DNA from 3 places in the Halomonas binhaiensis genome. Region 2 is predicted to be linked to each of the others. Evidence: predicted binding sites of a transcription regulator. Region 2 holds the regulator's gene; each other region holds the start of a gene.
The links. Region 2 encodes FNR, which switches genes on or off when oxygen is low (the NO sensors DNR and NnrR bind a similar motif). Its sites were predicted from a motif close to TTGATNTANATCAA; they were not measured.

Region 1 (4,053 bases), 590 kb from region 2:
GAACAGCAGATCTTCACAGTTGCTAGGCGTGAGCCGCTGATGGGCCAGTCCCGGAGAACAGACCATGACCTTGTGCAACTTGCCTGCCTCAGAGTGAACACCGAGCTTGGGTTGGTCGCCTGACCTGGGCAGATTATCGGACATGAAAGCCCCCGATGCGTGGTAGTGGTTGGAAGAAGTGCTGGTGAATTCGCGCCTTGCTAAAGTGTCAGCAAGCCTGCATACAGGCCATATATCGCCATGGCAGCGCCGAGCAGCACCCCGAGAAAGATCAGTTTTTCGATATAGGTGAATACAGCAACCCCCTGTTCACGCTTGGCTTTGGCGAACAACAAGGCACCAGGTGCGTAAAGCAAGGCAGACAGGAGAACGTACTGGGCACCTCCCGCATAAATCAGCCAGATGGCGTAGAGAGTGGCCACCAGTGCGATGAACATATCCCTCTGGCGTTCATAGGGCTTCCCCTCATAGGTCTCACCACGCAGAGAAAGCATCAAGGCATAAGCCGCCGACCAGAAATAAGGCAACAGGATCATCGCCGTGGCGAGATAGAACAGGTTGAGATAGGTGGCCTCATTGAACAGGGTGATGATCAGGAAAATCTGGATCAGGCCATTGGAGAGCCATAATGCATTGGCTGGTACCTGCTTGCGGTTCTCCTTCCTGAGCAAGGCAGGCATGGTGTGATCGCGAGCACTGACATACAGAATCTCGGCACACAGCAGTGTCCAGGAGAGCAGGGCCCCAGTCAGAGAAATGATCAGCCCTATACTGATCAGCACTACCCCCCATCGTCCGACGGCCCGTTCCAGCACTCCGGCCATGGAGGGATTGCTGAGTCCTGCGAGCTCAGCCTGGGTCATGACACCCATGGACAGTACATTGACCAGCACCAGCAACAGCAGTACACCAAGAAAGCCGACCACGGTGGCCCGCCCGACATCCCTGCGTCTTTCAGCCCGAGCAGAATAGATGCTCGCCCCTTCGATGCCGATGAACACCCATACCGTCACCAGCATCATGTTGCGCACCTGATCAGCCACGCTACCGAGTTCCAGACTTGTGTCGCCCCAGAAATCCTGAGTGAAGATGTCCGCCTGGAATGCCACTGCCGTGATGATGATGAAGAGAATAAGCGGCACTATCTTGGCAATGGTGGTGATCAGGTTGATGAAGGCGGCTTCCCTGATGCCCTGCAACACGAGGAAATGCACTCCCCAGAGCAGGACAGAGGAACCAATGATGGCCGCCAACGTATTACCATCACCAAAAACGGGAAAGAAGAACCCTAATGTACTGAACAGAAGAACAAAATAACTGACATTTCCCAGCCAGGCGCTGATCCAGTATCCCCAGGCGGATGAGAAACCCATATAGTCGCCAAAGCCCGCCTTGGCATAGACATAGATCCCACCATCCAATTCCGGTTTGCGTATCGCCAATGACTGGAACAGGAACGCCAGGGCCAACATGCCTACGCCAGTGATGCCCCAACCGATCAGAATCGCACCTGCACTCGCACTGACGGCCATGTTCTGCGGCAACGAGAAGATACCGCCGCCGACCATGGAGCCAACCACCAATGCGCTAAGTGCACCGATCTTCAACTTATGTGTTGATTGCATGTTCAAGCCCTCGATGCGAGTACCGCGTAAAAGAGCCATTCCTGATGAGCCAGGTCTATCCGTTGATGAGTAGGGGCTCGTTATTTGTTGCAAACTCTCTTCTTTCGCCCTGATGCTCAGCTCCTCCCGTACACCGAGAGTTGCTGGTAAGGTGTATTTCGGACATGGCCTTCGGCCAGAGGGCTAGAACTTTGATTAAATAACGCCCAATTGAATCAATATGATATTTCTAAAAAACAGATAATATTATTCGCAAATAATACAAGTGCTCTTTATTTCAATTAGCGAGCCGAACATGACAGCCCGACTCGCATCATGTTGCTCAGAATGACTATTGAATCTTTAGCGTCCGCCGATGGGCTTCCTTGGTCTTTGGCAGCGTCAATTCCAGAATGCCATCCTTGAACCTTGCCTCGGCCTTGTTGGCGTCGACTTCACAAGGTAATGACACCGTACGAGCCACACTGCCGTGCGACATTTCGCAGCGATAATAGTCGCCACTTTCTTCCTTGGCTTCCTTGTGGCTCTCCCCCTTGATCGTGACAGTGCTGTCCGTGACAGACACTTCCAGATCTTCACGTGCCATGCCCGGAACCTCGGCACGCAAGACAACCTCGGCATCCCGGTCGATGACATCGACCTTGGGAATCCGTGGACCAGCGGTTGCGAGTCCGTCCAGCAGGGACTGCTCCCAGCGTAGCGGGTGCCGCCATTCATGATCGAAAAAGCGGTCGATCAGTCGGTCGAACTCACGAAACGGGCTTATGCCATGCGTGACCGGAGCCAGGGAAGCCTTGCTGCTGGAGGGACTGCTTACCTCTACACTTTTCTTGGCCATGACAATCGCTCCCTTTGAGCAATCGAAATACTCAATACATATTGATGAGAAATTCACGATATGTGGCCTTGCCTCGGGTAGACCACGCGGCATTCTTTGGTCGGGCAAGAAGGCCACACTTGAACATTAGGTCGACTCAGCCAGGCATGCGATGATGGCAATTAGAAACTTTGACATGGATCAAAACGTACATGCAGTGACTCATTTCAACCACTTCTCCTGTGCATACCTCGGTGCTGCTCCAGAAAGAAGTCGGTCACGGTGGCAAGCCTTCATCGGCGCGCCTATCGTATTGGATAGATGGGAAATCTTTCATTCTGCGCCCTCTTGCACGGTCAATTCCGCGGCCATGCGAGAGCGCTCTGGCAAGGTATCACCATTGCACTCATGGATAATGTCGCCAGCCAGCTCCTTACCGCCAATGAGACCGCCTTTCGCCTGGGAATGGCACTGCTGCTAGGTGCCTTGATCGGCATCGAACGAGGCTGGGTGGCACGCGAGAAGAAGTCGGGTGAACGTGTGGCGGGTATTCGCACCCACGCATTGGTGGGGTTGCTTGGCGGGGTCGCCGCACTGCTGTCGAAAACCGTCACCTCCTGGGCATTTCCACTGATTTTCCTGTCTGTGACTGCGATAAGCCTGGTCGCCTGGCGAGAGCGTGTCGCTGAAAGCCACGACTACAGCATCACCGGCTTGATTGGCCTACTACTGACCTTCTGTTTTGGCGCGATTGCCGTTACTGTTGACCTGGCGCTTGCGACTGCCATCGCCGTCATCACTGCCGTCATTCTCGACAACAAGGATGAAATCCACGGCCTGCTGAACAAGCTGCAATCCCATGAGCTCGACGCTGCCCTCAAGCTGCTGCTGATCAGCGCGGTGCTGTTGCCCCTGCTCCCCGACCGGGGCATGGGACCAGGTGGAGTACTCAACCCCTACGAAATCTGGTGGCTGGTGGTGTTGATCGCTTCGATTTCCTTTGTTGGCTACTTTGCCATCCGCGTCGGTGGTGCTGAAAAAGGCATTCTCTTCACCGGACTGTTCGCCGGTCTCAGCTCATCCACTGCTCTGACACTGCACTACTCGCGCCAGTCGCGCCGCAACCCGGAATTGGGGCCCATGCTGGCAGCGGGAATTCTGGTGGCCTGCGGCACCATGTTTCCTCGCATCCTGCTGTATGCCGCGGTCATCAACCCTACCCTGCTACCGCGGCTATGGTTGCCGGTGACGACCATGGGAGTCGGACTCTACGTCGCAGCACTGTATATCTGGCGCACTCAACACCGGACGCTCAAGGTTGACCGTATCCAACTGAGCAAGAACCCTCTGGAACTGCGTACCGCACTGCTGCTTGGCACCTTTCTGGCCATGATCATGGTGCTAGGCACATGGCTACAAGACTGGCTGGGTAACGCCGGTATCTATCTCCTGGCGGCCTCATCCGGTATCGCCGACCTGGACGCCATCACCCTCTCGCTGACGCGTATGGTGCCGGAAAGAATTGATGCTTCTACTGCTGTTCTCGGCATTGTCATCGCTGCAACCGTCAATAATGTGTTCAAGGCTGGGGTCGCCGTCTTTATCGGTACC
Region 2 (4,053 bases):
TCGGTCAGTGTGATGACCTGGCCGTCATTGGTAACGATGATCAGATCATCGCCTTCGCGAGTGAAGGATTGAATATCATCTGGGTCCAGGTGCAGCAGCACTTTGGACGGTTCTTCCAAAACGAGGTTGTTACCCTCCAGAACCCACGGGGGTACATCGCTGAAGCTTCCACCTAATTCCGTTGTTTTGATATCCATTATGGTGTTCCCTTGCACGTGAAGTGATAGCCCTGCGAGGCCATTTTCAAAGAGGCATCCGAGGTACTCTTACATGGCGCAGTACGAAATATCTAATGCTTTTATGTGACACTATTAATTCCGTCTGTTAGCCGATGTCTCCAGAGAACTAATGTAGTAGACCTAATGCCTAATATGGCAAGCCCAAAAAGCAGGTGTTACACCTGTAACGGTGCGAGAGAGCTGGAATGGGCTATCCGCTGCCAGCTATCAGCGGCACTGGTGATGCTGGTTTCGAAGCGTACAGAAGTGTGGCGGGGTTTTTGTTTGTTAATGCTTTGTCATTAAATGAAAATTCGTGTGAGCAGATTGTTTTGTAACAAGGTTCGCATTCACTGGTGTTTCGATAGAGCGCTCTAATGCCTATGAGGGGGTGTCTGATCGTTAGTCACTTCCTCAAGGTTTTTTTGACACCCTTCATTTGTCACTGAGGGGCGGGTTACAGTGACGGCAGGCGAGGTCAGGGCTTCGCGCTATGTGTATGAAGAGAAAATGTCTCCCTGCGCCGAGGCCTCGTCGATGATATTGAATGGCACACATCTTGAGCACTTCGTTATCGGTATGGGTATCCAGGTGTGCTTGTGGCCGTTTTTTGGACGTTGGTCGGCAGGTGCCATTAGTGTGGCCGTTTTTCTGGGCCGGGAAATCGCACAGCATGAATACAAGGGGGGCGGTGGCAATGCTGTGAGCTGGTACTACGGGCTGGTGTATCACTGGAGCCTGGATTCGGTACTTGATGTATTGTCTCCCTTGCTGGCCTGCCTTTTGCTGGCATGGCTGGGAGGTGCAGTGTTGAGACGCTGGGCATGAACAGGAGACAGGCTCACTGGCTAGTGCTCAGCGATGGCGCCAGACCTACGGAAGACATCTATTTTCTTGCTTCTGTTGCGCCCTGGTTGCAGGAACGTGGCGCTCGTATCACGCGCCTGGATACACGAACTTGGCGTCACCCGCGCTGGTGCTGGCCGTGGCTGCGACGGTTGATGCGCGATGCTCATGTCATCGTTTGCCGTGGCCTGTCGCTACCCTGGTGTGAAGTTCTGGAGCGTGAGCGTTCTCGCCTGGCCGGGGTGTATTACGTGATTGACGATGATCTTTCTGCAGCAGTGCAGGATCATTCGCTGCCTGAAGGCTATCGCCAGCGTATGGCTGCCAAGGTGGAGGAACAGAAGCGATTGCTGCCATTGGTTGATGAGGTGATTGCATGCAGCGATCAGCTTGCCAGGACTTTTGTCGATCGGCACCGTCATGTCAGCATCCTGACACCCGGGCTGATTGCGACCCCACCCAGCCTTGAACATTTCAAGGCCGCTGAATGGCGTGTAGGGTTTCATGGTACTCGTGCCCATCTGAAGGATCTCGAGCATATTATCCCGGCACTGGCATCAATCCATGAAGCATGCCATCAAGTGCAGTTCGAGTTGATGCTTGGGCGTTTTGCTCCACCAGAGCTGGCTACCCTGAAGCGGGTGAGCACGCCATCCCCTCTCCTCTGGAAAGACTTCCTGGACTATCAATGCAAGCACCGCATCCATATCGGTCTCGCGCCGCTATGGCCCACCGCGTTCAATGCAGGAAAGTCCTATATCAAGTTCCTGGATATTACGCTGATGGGTGGCGTTGGAATCTACAGCCAACGCTCTCCATACAAGGATCTGGTCAGTGATGAGGTTGATGGGCTGCTGGCGGAAGACCATTCTGATCACTGGCAAGAATGCATGAGACGCCTGCTGGCATTTCCACAAGATGCCCAGCGAATGGCACTGGCCGCAGCGGATAAGGCCAGGGAAGAGTGTGGTTCTGAGACAGGGCGAGAATTCTGGCTGAAGCGTCAGGTATCCTGATATATATAGTGCACTACTTCATGCTTAATAATGACTTGTTCAGCCGGAAAAAAGAACCATGAATGGCAGGGCAAGGCTGACTGAGTTATGGACGTCTGGCAATTCTTGGTGCCTGGAAATATATGTGGCAGAGACATGCTTTTTCAATATGAAACGAAAAGGCGCCCATGTGGTGATGGGTTGCCTTTTTGTTTGTTCATCATGAAGTGGTTGGAGTGCCTGCCATATACCGGTGGTTGTTTTCAGAGACTTAGTTTGTTTCAGTGTCAGCGAGTCTCGTCAGGTCATTGATGTTGAGGATATGTACTTCACGGCCGGATACTGCGACCAGGTCCTGCTGTTGGAAGCGTCCAAGGATGCGACTAATGGTTTCTACCGCAAGGCCCAGGTGATTACCGATATCTGCGCGGGACATGGATAGGCGGAAGCTGAAAGGCGAATACCCGCGTCGCCTGAAGCGATCGGATAGTCCGAGGAAGAAGCAGGCCAGTCTTTGGTCGGCAGTCTTGCGCGAGAGCAGCTGCATCATGCGCCGGTCCTGGTGCAACTCCTTGCTGATGGTTCTCAGCAACTGGGAGCGTAGCTCGGGCAGCGTCTGGGATAAGGTATCGAGACGATCGAATGGAATCTCGCATACCGTAGTCATTTCCAGGGCCACGACACTGCCGGTATACAAGCCATCGCTGATGCCATCGAGCCCAATGATTTCGCTGGGTAGAAAAAAATTGGTCAGTTGGGCTTCACCACTACCTTCAGTGATGGTTTGCTTCAAGCTTCCTGAGCGTACGGCATATATGCTGGTGAAAGGGTCTCCCTGTTCAATCAAGCGAGTGCCTTTCTTGATCGGTGGATGACGACGAATAATGGAGTCGAAGCGTTCCAGGTCGTTCGTGTCGAGTGACAACGGCAGGCAGAGCGAGCTCAGTCGGCAGGAATCACAGCGAGTTTCTTGTAGCAGGGAACGCCGTCGGTCTTGGGCCGAGGAAGACATTCACAGCTCCTGTTGATCATCAGTTGCGAACGAAAATGTAAAAGGTGCCAATGGAATCATTATTCCAGCTTGGCACAGAACTGGCGTCATTTTACACACTTGAAATGTATAGCGGATATGCATACCTCTTCTGGAGAGGGGGAGATACATCCAATTTTTTCTGAAATTTTATGTAAATACGCTGATTTTTCTGAATTTCGTTCTGGGGCAATATTTGTATTATAGATGCATTGTAGCTCTTGATATTTGCCAAATGGCAAAGGAGACAATCAAGGCTGCGGCGATCCAGCGAGTACTGTTCAGCGCGAGCAGGTGTTGTAATTGACGTGCAGCAAGGCCGCTGAACAGCAATGCTGGCAGGGTACCCAGGCCGAAAGCTGTCAATAGTATCGCTCCCTCAATGGCGTCGGCACTGGCCAGGCTCCATGTCAACATGGAGTAGACCAGGCCACAAGGTAGCCAGCCCCATATGGCCCCCAGCACCACGGCCTGGGGAATGTGCACTACTGGCAGTAACTTGCGTCCAGCAGGTTCAATATGCCGCCAGAGGTGTCGCCCAAGCCTTTCGACATGGCGTAATCCCTTCCAGAAGTTGGCAATGTAAAGTGCCATCAGCATCAGCATCAGAGCTGAAAGCAGCTGCATTGCAGTGTGCATGCCCGGTGCGAGTGTCACTACGGAGCCCAGTGTTGCGGCTGACGCTCCGGCAATCGCATAGCTGATGATACGTCCCAGGTTGTAACCCAGTACCAGGCCTGTGAGCCGGACTGGCTGGCGCATGCTGGGTGGGATGTTGAAGGTCAGTACACTCATGATTCCACCACACATGCCAATGCAGTGGGCGCTGCCCAGCAGGCCAAAGACAAAGGCCGCGGCAAAGGCCGGCAGTTCCAGTCCAGTCGGGTTCATAGGGTATCTTTCTCGTGGCGGTTGCTCTGGCCGCTCTGTTTTGAACCGGGGGGAGGATCATCATCGTCGAACA
Region 3 (4,053 bases), 1.7 Mb from region 2:
CCATCGAAATCGGCCATTACGCGGCAGGCCAGTTGCTCAGCGAGGCCGGAGTGACCTCCGGTGACGACATGACTCCCGAAGCAGCTTACACCAAGCTTGTTCACCTTCTGGCCCAGCCGCTTCCGACAGAAGAGCGCCTGCGACGCTTTCGCACTCCCCTAGTAGGCGAGAGGGGGTGATTCCATGAGGAGCATCACACACAGTGCCATCCTTCCGGCGCCACCCGACAAGGTCTTCGCACTGCTTGAGCGCGTCGAGGATTTTACCGAGTATTCCGATCTGATCACGGCCATCGAGCCTTTGGGTGAGGAACGCTACCACTGGCATGTCCATGCAGTGGGTATGGATTGGACCTTTGCCGTCCAGGTCACGGAAAAGATCGCGCCTACCAAGCTGGCCTGGGAGTCAACAGAAGGTATACACAACCAGGGGCATTACGACCTGGAAGCCGTCGATGAAGGTACCCGGGTCACCCTGACACTGGAGTACCAGATTCGCAATCGCCTGTTGGCTAAGGCAGTGGATCGCGCTGCGCGCCCGCTGGTGGCCAAGGTCAGCAAACAGATTCTGGATCGTGTAGAAGCCCGTCTATAGCAGACTGATATTTCTTTCAACAAGCACCGGCAGGCCCGGTCATGCACGCTATCTCTATGGCTTGCGTAACGATGCATCCAACTGGTCTACCAGCTCGGCCCAGTCCGCATCATCCTCCTTTGCCTCACGCAGAAAATCAGCCTGGCCTTCATTCCAGCAAGGCGCATCCGCAAGCTCCATGTCATCCGGCAATGGAGCATTGTTATCGATGAAGCGCTTGATGGCCGCAGCATCGGAAGCAAGCCCCAGCTGTTCGAAGAGTTCACTAAATGCATGATCCGGGTGTTCCATGGGAAGCTCCTGAATGAGTAGGCCACGGAACTAACCATAGACGATGCTCTCCAAATCGACGATTCAACGTACCTCGATGGCTATCTCAGCGCCTGGGGCTGGCTCCAGGTCACGCATCAACAGGGCAAACGACAGTTGGCCTTCGTCACTCACCAAACCTGGGACAGCCAGCCGAACACGGTGTCCGGAGCCCGGCGCTACTGTTATCTTGCCTCGCGAGGCATTTTCCAATGCCTGCAAGGTGAAGCGCAGATTACCCGAAGGCAGCATCAGCTCCATGCGATCCCCGACGGAAAAACGGTTCTTGACCTCGACCTCCAGCATGCCAGCGCTCGGATCATGACCAATGACCTCACCAACAAACTGCTGATGCACGCCAATCGAATGGCCACGTTCATAATTCTGATATTCATCATGTACATGGCGACGATAGAAGCCCTCTGTATAACCCCGGTTGGCCAGATTCTCAAGCTCATCCATCAGCGTCATGTCGAATGGCCGGCCAGCCACTGCATCGTCAATGGCCCGACGATAGACCTGGGCAGTACGTGCGACATAGTAATGTGACTTGGTACGTCCTTCGATCTTGAGCGAACGGACCCCCATCTCGGCAAGTCTGGCAACATGCTGGACGGCACGTAGATCCCTTGAATTCATGATGTAGGTGCCATGCTCATCCTCGAATACCGGCATCTTCTCACCTGGCCGGGTGGATTCTTCGACCAATGCAAACAGGTCGCCACTGCTATCCTCACCGGCAGGCAAGGTTCGATACTGCCAACGGCATGCATTGGTGCAGGTGCCTTGATTGGGGTCCCGGCGGTTCAAGTATCCGGACAACAGGCAACGGCCAGAATAGGCAATGCACAGGGCACCATGAACGAAGGTTTCGATTTCAAGGTCTGGACATGCACTGCGAATCTCAGCAATTTCATCCAGCGATAACTCCCGAGACAGAATGATGCGGCTGATCCCCTGCCGCTGCCAGAACCTGGCGGCCTGATAGTTGACCACATTGGCTTGCACCGACAGGTGGATCACCTGGTCCGGCCAGCGCTCTCGGACCAGCATGATCAGACCAGGATCCGACATGATCAGCGCGTCCGGGCCCGCCTCGATCACCTGCGCCATGTCATCCAGGTAAGTCTTGAGCTTGCTATTGTGGGGAGCGATATTTGAAGCAACATAGAATTGCTTGCCCCGCTCATGGGCATAGGCAATGCCTTCGTGCAGATGGGCAAGATGGAAATCGTTGTTGCGTACCCGCAGGGAATAGCGAGGTTGACCGGCATAGACCGCATCTGCCCCATAGGCGAAGGCATAGGTCATGTTCTTGAAGGTACCTGCCGGCGACAGCAGTTCAGGAGCTTGCATGGAGATTACCAGACATCATCAGGGCAACCGGGGAGGTTGCCATGTCGATCTCCTGGCATCATTGATCAGGATCAACTGTATAAGAGATGAATGTCTGGTCAGAGCACGGGGAATTGGTTACCCTTGCGGCGCCGGACCGGATCCCGGCTAGTCCAAATTCTCCGATCATGAGTTTGAAAATGACCCAATCTTCCTCTGCCTCTGTAGTGATCTACTCCGGTGGCATGGACTCCTTTACCGTCCTTCATCGTGCCTTGCGGGAAAATCGCCAAGTTCACGCACTTTCTTTCAACTACGGCCAGCGCCATGTACGTGAGCTGGAAGTTGCACGACAAGTGTGCACGGAACTCGGCATTCCTCACCAGGTCGTCGATATCACCGCCATCCATGGCCTGATCGATAATTCGGCGCTTACCGACGCCAGCCGCGAGATGCCGGATGGCGACTATGCCGAGGACAACCTCACCTCTACAGTAGTCCCCAATCGCAACATGGTGCTGCTTTCCCTGGCTATCGCCAAGGCTGTCAACATTGGCGCCTCGCGAGTCGACTATGGCGCCCATGGTGGTGACCATGTGCTCTATCCAGACTGCCGTCCGCAGTTTGTCGAAGCCATGAATGCCGTCGCCGCCATTGCCAACTTCTCGCCGGTGGAAATCCACGCGCCTTATCTCAAGCGCAGCAAGAGCGAGATTCTTGCCGATGGCCTGGCCATGGGTCTCGATTATGCCAAGACATGGACCTGCTACGAAGGTGGGCAACATGCCTGTGGCCGCTGTGGCAGCTGCCGTGAGCGCCTGGCAGCCTTCGCCGCCAATGGTGCCAGCGACCCATTGACCTATTCCTGTCAGCCCGACCTTCATCACCCTCACGACAATCACGAGGGGTAACGGTCATGTACAGCGTCAAGGAAGCCTTTTATACCCTGCAGGGTGAAGGTGCTCAGAGCGGTCGCGCCAGCGTCTTCTGTCGTTTCAGCGGCTGCAACCTGTGGTCCGGCCGCGAACAGGACCGTGCCAAGGCCCAGTGCCAGTTCTGTGATACCGACTTTGTCGGCACGGATGGTCAGAACGGCGGCAAGTTTGCAGATGCTGGAGACTTGGCAGATCACCTGCTGTCTCTGTGGCAACCAGTGGAGAAAACCTCTCCTGCCGCTCCCTATGTTGTCTTTACCGGGGGCGAACCACTGCTGCAGCTCGATGAAGCACTCATCGACGCCATGCACCAGCGCGGCTTCGACGTCGGGGTAGAAACCAATGGCACCCTGCCTGCCCCTCCTGGCATCGATTGGCTCTGCGTTAGCCCCAAGGGAAGCGCCACCATTGTCCAGACGCATGGCAACGAATTGAAGCTGGTGTTCCCCCAGGCAGATGCACCACCACAGCGCTTCGAGAACATGGCCTTCGAGCACTTTTTGCTGCAGCCCATGGACAAGAGCCATCAGCCTGTAGAAAAGAGCCATCAGCCTGACACCGCTTCCATGATAATCGGCAGTGGCTCCGAGCTCTCGCCCATGGCAGCCTGCGTGGCTCATTGCCTGGCCTATCCACAGTGGCGCCTGTCACTGCAAACACACAAAATTCTGGGGATTGACTGATGGCATTGTTCGTATACCACCTGACCCACGTGGACAGCTCTGTCTGGTGCCCCGAACGCGGCCTGATAGGTGCCAGCTGGAACGTACATGTCGAACTCGACGGACAACTTGGCGAAGACGGCATGCTGTTCGATTTCGGCGAAGTCAAACCGTGGATCAAGTCTCGACTCGATGATGGCATTGATCACACCTTGATC

Region 1: a site for FNR is predicted at 2,634-2,647, ahead of E4T21_RS00895 (Hsp20/alpha crystallin family protein). Genes of this name have one in related genera too.
Region 3: a site for FNR is predicted at 2,321-2,334, ahead of trhP (prephenate-dependent tRNA uridine(34) hydroxylase TrhP). Genes of this name have one in related genera too.

Annotation. Positions count from the first base shown of each region.
Region 1 covers NZ_CP038437.2:182,895-186,947, reverse strand. Annotated here, with positions in the region: gene arcA (arginine deiminase) at 1-144, opposite strand, end outside; gene arcD (arginine-ornithine antiporter) at 201-1,625, opposite strand; gene E4T21_RS00895 (Hsp20/alpha crystallin family protein) at 1,957-2,463, opposite strand; gene E4T21_RS00890 (MgtC/SapB family protein) at 2,851-4,053, shown strand, end outside.
Region 2 covers NZ_CP038437.2:773,279-777,331, forward strand. Annotated here, with positions in the region: gene E4T21_RS03340 (Ig-like domain-containing protein) at 1-197, opposite strand, end outside; gene E4T21_RS03345 (hypothetical protein) at 729-1,046, shown strand; gene E4T21_RS03350 (glycosyltransferase family protein) at 1,043-2,080, shown strand; gene fnr (fumarate/nitrate reduction transcriptional regulator Fnr) at 2,331-3,071, opposite strand; gene E4T21_RS03360 (sulfite exporter TauE/SafE family protein) at 3,291-3,980, opposite strand; gene ccoS (cbb3-type cytochrome oxidase assembly protein CcoS) at 3,977-4,053, opposite strand, start outside.
Region 3 covers NZ_CP038437.2:2,453,242-2,457,294, forward strand. Annotated here, with positions in the region: gene E4T21_RS10765 (asparaginase) at 1-179, shown strand, start outside; gene E4T21_RS10770 (SRPBCC family protein) at 184-594, shown strand; gene E4T21_RS10775 (DUF2789 domain-containing protein) at 649-885, opposite strand; gene trhP (prephenate-dependent tRNA uridine(34) hydroxylase TrhP) at 949-2,259, opposite strand; gene queC (7-cyano-7-deazaguanine synthase QueC) at 2,439-3,149, shown strand; gene queE (7-carboxy-7-deazaguanine synthase) at 3,155-3,856, shown strand; gene E4T21_RS10795 (6-carboxytetrahydropterin synthase) at 3,856-4,053, shown strand, end outside.